2 linked regions of the Labrenzia sp. PHM005 genome follow. The protein of the gene in region 1 interacts with the protein of each later gene in a pairwise test. Links are inferred from orthologs where the notes say so. Each region holds a gene or a part of one and is shown on either strand. Other genes may lie near its edges.

Region 1 (3,108 bases):
TTGCGCCATAAATCCCACTTTGCACTGGTCGTGGATGAGTATGGCGAAGTGATGGGGCTGGTGACCCTGGAAGATATCTTGGAAGAAATCGTTGGTGAGATCGCCGATGAACACGATGTCGAACTGGAAGGCTTGCGCCCACAGGCCGACGGCTCAGTGATCGTCGATGGTTCTGTGCCGATCCGCGACCTTAACCGGGCGGCTGACTGGAGCTTGCCGGATGATGAGGCAACGACGATTGCGGGCCTTGTGATTCACGAAGCGCGGATGATCCCGGAGGAGCGCCAGATCTTTACCTTCCACGGCTTCCGCTTCACGGTGCTGCGCCGGGAGAAAAACCGGATCACCCGGCTGCGCATCATGCCTTTGGGGCAGATGCGGGCGGCAGCCCAAGCATAGAAAAATTGAGAACAATCTGCGCAGTTCTGGCGAAGGTTTGAGCTCCAGTATCCAATATTATTGTTGTTGCGTGGGGGCGGTTTCGCCGTCCTGTTTGCGGCTGTTTTGAGTGACTTTGAGGTTGGTGTAGCTGGCGATGATCACATCAATCGCACCTTCGTCCAGCTTGCGGTTCAAAACCTTCTGAAACGCCAGGGCTTGTTCGGCCCTTTGTTTGGGAAACGCGATGTAACGTGGGACAACGGCGAGCGGGGTATCTGCAAAGCGGAAGCGGCCGACTAAGTCCAGGCGTCCTGCAACAAAGGCCAATGTATCCCGGTCTCCCACAACAGCGTGCAGCCGGCCTGCCGCGAGTTTGCGGACATTTGTTTCGTTGTCGGTTGCTTCTTCTTTGGTCAGGAAGGCCGCATTATCGAACTCCGGCGAGTAAGCGTATCCGCGGACAGTTCCAATGACGTAATCCTTCAAATCATTCAGCGCCTCAAACGTGATGACTTTGTCGACTGGAAACATCAGGGTCGTTATGCCGTTTCGAAAGGGGCCGACCATGTGGAATTTTTCGAACCGTTCTTTGGTTCCGACAAATTGAAACCCAAGGTCAACATCATTGCTTTCGACGCTTTTAACAACACGTTTCCAGGGGAGCTGTGCGAACGAGGGTTTGTGGCCGAGTTCGGTGACAATCAGCCGAACAATCTCAGTGTCGATGCCTTTGTATTTGGTGTCTTCGTAATAATTGTAAGGCGGAAAGTCATATTCGGATGCAATGATCCAGGCATCTGCACTAACAGGGCCTGCGAGCGCGGTTATGATGGCAAACCATGTTGCCAAGAGCAATTTGTAGGTCCGCATGTAGGTCACCAGTGGCTGACACGGTCTGGAGACCATATCAGCCTAAGGTGAAGGAAGATTTGCGGTAATCAGAGAATGTCGAGCGGCAATGCAGTCAATCTCTGAAAAAACAGCTGGGTCAGGTATTTTTGACTTCAATCGCCAACGCGTGAACGGTGCTGGCAAGTTCATCCGCCAGAACTTCGTTGATCGCCCGGTGCTGATTAACCCGGCTCATATCCTGCAGTTTATCGGCGGTGATTTGCACACGGAAATGGGTTTCGCCGCCTTCGCGCCAGCCACCATGGCCACGGTGGTTTTCTGATTCGTCGATGACATTCAGAAAACTTGGGGCAAATGCGGCGGTAAGCTTGTTTGTAATGGTCTGTTGCATAGTCATTCCGGGACTGTGGAGATGCGCAATTCAAAGTTCAAGTCTATGCGTGCCCCGTTCGGGCTGATATTGTGTCTGGCTGTTTGATCTCCGGAGCCTAGATTCGCTTCACAAAGGTTCTGGACTTCTCCAAATTACAACCGCCTAAGGCTTGTCCGCAGGCTTCAAGATCTCATAATCGGCCGCATGAAACTGGATTCAAAAATTTTCGACAGTATCCGCGTCAAACCTGGCAAGGAGAAAAAGGAGCGGATGCAGGAAGACCGCCACCCGGTGTGTGAACATCCGGGCTGTAACCGGCCAGGTGTGCACAAGGCACCAAAAGGGCGGGATCGCGAGGGGCAGTATTTCCGGTTCTGCGTCGATCATGTGCGCGAATACAATAAGACATACAATTACTTCACGGGTATGCAGGATGATGACGTCCGCAGTTACCAGAAGGACAGTCTGACAGGCCACCGACCGACCTGGAAAATGGGGGTCAACAAGCAGGCCGCTGAGGGGCCGGACGGGTTTGACGCTAGGGCATCGATGCGCGGCAATGCGCAACGCCGGAACGAACAAGTGCGCCGGCCGCGGCAAAGAAAGCTTTTGACGCTTGAAAAACGGTCGCTTGATGTGCTCAATCTGCCGTATACAGCGGGTGGCGATGAGATCAAAGCGCGCTATAAAGAGCTCGTGAAATTGAACCACCCGGATGCCAATGGCGGAGACCGCTCTTCTGAGGACCGTCTACGGGAAATCATTCAGGCCTATAATGTCCTGAAGAAGGCCGGATTTCTTTAAGCTTACAGGGCCCTGCAAGCTTTTTCCAAACGACCCATCCCGGACAACGGGATTGCGGAGGACTGATGACTGAGACGACGACTGCGGCAATGGCAATGCCGGACACTGAGATTTCCGTTGAAGAAGTATTTGGCTTCAAGTCGGACCTGAAAGTACCGGCCTTTTCTACACCGTCAGAGCATGTGCCTGAGCCGGATCCTGATTATTTGTTCGACCGGGCGACGACACTGGCGATCCTGGCTGGCTTTGCTCACAACCGCCGTGTGATGGTCACCGGCTATCACGGCACGGGCAAGTCGACCCACATTGAGCAGGTCGCATCCCGCCTAAATTGGCCTTGTATCCGCGTCAACCTCGACAGCCACATCTCCCGGATCGACCTTGTCGGTAAAGACGCCATCGTTTTGAAGGATGGTCAGCAGGTCACCGAGTTCAAAGACGGCATTCTGCCTTGGGCGTACCAGCACAATGTCGCGTTAGTGTTCGACGAATATGATGCCGGCCGTCCGGATGTAATGTTCGTGATCCAGCGGATCCTGGAATCTTCCGGCCGCCTGACGCTGCTCGATCAGAGCCGGGTTATCCGCCCGCACGCCGCCTTCCGCCTGTTTGCGACGGCCAACACCGTTGGTCTCGGCGATACGTCTGGCCTTTACCACGGCACACAGCAGATCAACCAGGCACAGATGGACCGCTGG
Region 2 (3,314 bases), 1.8 Mb from region 1 along the record:
TGGCGATGCCGGTGTTATCCGCGTCGATGGCGGCCGCAAGGGCCTGTCTTTCTCCGTCGACGTTACCCCGCGCTATTGTGAAGCGGATCCTTATGAAGGCGGCAAACAGGCCGTTGCTGAAGTCTGGCGCAATCTGACCGCCGTTGGCTCCGAGCCTCTGGCTGCCACCGACAACCTCAACTTCGGCAATCCGGAAAAGCCGGACATCATGGGACAATTTGTCGGCTGCATCAAAGGCATCGGTGAAGCCTGCCGCGAACTCGATTTCCCGATCGTTTCCGGCAATGTGTCGCTCTACAACGAGACCCACGGCGAAGCGATTCTACCGACCCCGGCAATTGGCGGTGTTGGTCTTCTGCCGGATGTGACTGTGCGGGCCGCAACAAGCTTTGCCAATGAAGGTGATGCGATCCTCGTGATTGGCGGCCTCGGCACACATCTCGGCGCTACCCAGTACATGGCTGACATTCTCGGCCGCGAAGAAGGCGCTCCGCCGCCGGTCGATCTGGCCGCGGAAAAGCGCCGCGGCACCATCGTCCGTCAGCTGATCGGCGCGGCCCGGGTCACCGGCGTGCACGACATCTCTTCAGGCGGTCTTGGGGTCGCGCTTGCTGAAATGGCCATGTCCGGCGGCATCGGCGCGACCGTCGAAATTGACGGTCCGGCCCACGCTGCGCTTTTTGGCGAAGACCAGGGCCGTTATGTGGTCACGGTCGCGCAAGACAAGCTCGACGCGGTGCTGGAAGACATCATTGATGCCGGAATTGAAGTTCAAAAAATCGGCACCACAGGTGGCGGCGATTTGACAGTTGAAGGTGTTCTCACCATATCCGTTGCAAACTTGAAAAAAGCGCACGAAGATTGGTTCCCAACATACATGGCAATCGCTTAAGTCAATTATCGGCTTGGATTTATGGAATAAGGACGCACCTACTATGCCAATGAACGCAAATGAGATCGAAACCCTGATCAAGGAGGCCCTGCCCGATGCTCAGGTCGAGATCCGGGATTTGGCTGGTGATGGTGACCACTACGCGGCCAATGTGATCTCGGAAGCCTTCCGGGGCAAAAGCCGCGTACAGCAGCACCAGATGGTTTATGAAGCGCTGAAAGGAAACATGGGAGGGGAACTTCATGCCCTGGCCCTTCAGACTCAAGCGCCGGAATAAACCCATGGAGAAATAAAATGGTTTGGCTTTTCCTCATCCCAGTTCTTGTGATCCTTCTGATTATGGAAGTCCGGATTTGGAAAGCCGTATCCAGATTGATTTACCGCACCGGCCAAAGGCTTACCGCGCCGGCGAAACGCAAGGACGTGCAGAAATGAGCATCCAGGACTGGATTAAAAACGAAGTCGATACCAACGATGTTGTGTTATTCATGAAAGGCACACCGAACTTTCCGCAGTGCGGATTTTCCGGTCAGGTCGTTCAGATCCTCGACTATGTCGGCGCCCCGTATAAAGGCATCAACGTTCTGGAAGACGATGACCTGCGCCAAGGCATCAAGGAATACACCAACTGGCCGACCATCCCGCAGCTCTATGTGAAGGGTGAGTTTGTCGGCGGCTGCGACATCATCCGCGAAATGTTCCAGAACCAGGAACTTCAGGGACTGATGTCTCAAAAAGGTATCGAGGTTGCCAAAAGCGCCTAATTGGCCGCTTTCAGCATCACGCATTCAAGGGGCGGTTTTCCGCCCCTTTTTTTGTCGCCACTGTCATTGTGAGGGACGCCGAAGCGTTGCTGGCAACGCTGCCACTCCATCTAATCGATTAAACAAAAAGTGGGTCTGGACATTGCGTTTGGACTGGCGCTAAACCGCGCGCAGGCGGGAAAACCTGCCAATCATTGTGCGTTAATTACCCAAAGGGAGTTCGTCGGCATGGCGGCTATGGATAATCACTTCGATAACTGGAAGGAACAACAATCCGCCGCTGAGCAGATGATCCCACTGGTTGGCCACCTCTACCGGGATTACGGCATCAACATCCGGATTTTCGGACGCCGGCTCCTCAACAACTCCGCCATCGAGATCATCAAGGCCCACCGCTACGCCCTGCAGATCACCGGTCAGGAGCTGGACGTCTCAAAAAGCCTTGAAATCGTCAAGGCGATGCTGGAGATGGACCTTGCCGCCGCCCGCGTTGACCTTGGCAAACTCTGCCACCGCTTCATGGCGGAAGGCGGCGATGCCAAGACTTTCCTGGAGCAGCAGCTCGCCAGCATCAACACCGGCAAAACCTCCATCTTGCAGGAGCCACAGGACGTTGTCCTCTACGGCTTCGGCCGCATTGGCCGCCTTCTGGCGCGCATGCTGGTGGAACGTGTGGGTGCGGGCAACAAAATGCGCCTGCGCGCCATTGTCGTGCGCGGCGGCAAGGACGGCGATCTGAAAAAACGCTCCAGCTTGCTGCGGCGCGATTCCGTCCACGGTGCCTTCAGCGGATCGATCACCGTGGATGAAGAACAGAACGCCATCATTGCCAACGGCAACTACATTCAGGTGATTTACGCCAACTCCCCGGCCGAGGTGGATTACACCAAATACGGCATCAACAATGCGCTGGTGGTCGACAACACCGGGATCTGGCGCGACGAAGACGGTCTCGGCCAGCACTTGAAATGTCCGGGCGCCTCAAAGGTCATTCTGACCGCGCCGGGCAAAGGCTCCATCAAGAATGTCGTTTATGGCGTCAACAATGGCGACATCACCGAAGACGACGACATCCTGAGCGCTGCCTCCTGCACCACCAACGCGATCACGCCGGTGCTGAAGGTGATCAACGATGAGTTCGGTGTCGAGAACGGCCATGTGGAAACCATTCACGCCTTCACCAACGACCAGAACCTGATCGACAACTACCACAAGGGCGACCGCCGGGGCCGCTCCGCGCCGCTCAACATGGTTTTGACCAGCACGGGCGCGGCAAGTGCTGTTGCAAAGTGTCTGCCGGAAATGAAGGGCAAACTGACCGGCAACGCTGTCCGTGTGCCGATCCCGAACGTCTCCATGGCCATCCTCAACCTCAATCTCAAGCGTGAGACAACGGCTGAGGAAATGAACGACTACCTGCGCAAGATTTCCATTCAATCGCCGCTGCAGGACCAGATCGATTACACTGCGTCAACGGAACTGGTCTCCTCGGACCTCGTCGGCTCCACCCATGCCGGTGTGGTCGACAGCCAGGCGACCATCGTCGATGGTGACCGCCTCGTGCTTTACGTCTGGTACGACAATGAAGCCGGCTACAGCACCCAGGTCATCCGCCTGATGCAGGACGTCGCCGGCATGAAATACCCCTCCGTCCCAGA

Evidence for each region.
Region 2: the proteins of FJ695_RS06200 (region 1) and grxD interact in binary tests that used the Escherichia coli proteins (3 or more experiments, as listed by UniProt). The link is inferred for Labrenzia sp. PHM005 from one-to-one orthologs.

Annotation. Positions count from the first base shown.
Region 1 is NZ_CP041191.1:1,366,972-1,370,079, forward strand. What follows is about bases 1-2,783. They hold FJ695_RS06200 (BolA family transcriptional regulator), read right to left. Parts: upstream 1,631-2,783; coding sequence 1,370-1,630; downstream 1-1,369. Other genes in these bases: FJ695_RS06190 (HlyC/CorC family transporter), read left to right, coding at 1-399; FJ695_RS06195 (ABC transporter substrate-binding protein), read right to left, coding at 457-1,251; FJ695_RS06205 (J domain-containing protein), read left to right, coding at 1,811-2,410; cobS (cobaltochelatase subunit CobS), read left to right, coding at 2,476-2,783. In the rest of the region: more of cobS, read left to right, coding at 2,784-3,108. UniProt on the Escherichia coli protein: Transcriptional regulator that plays an important role in general stress response. Has many effects on cell morphology, cell growth and cell division. Acts by regulating the transcription of many genes, including dacA (PBP-5), dacC (PBP-6), ampC and mreB.
Region 2 is NZ_CP041191.1:3,147,652-3,150,965, reverse strand. The notes cover bases 1-2,989. They hold grxD (Grx4 family monothiol glutaredoxin), read left to right. Parts: upstream 1-1,323; coding sequence 1,324-1,656; downstream 1,657-2,989. Other genes in these bases: FJ695_RS14125 (glyceraldehyde-3-phosphate dehydrogenase), read left to right, coding at 1,885-2,989; FJ695_RS14135 (BolA family protein), read left to right, coding at 936-1,169; purL (phosphoribosylformylglycinamidine synthase subunit PurL), read left to right, coding at 1-892. Also shown: more of FJ695_RS14125, read left to right, coding at 2,990-3,314. UniProt on the Escherichia coli protein: Monothiol glutaredoxin involved in the biogenesis of iron-sulfur clusters.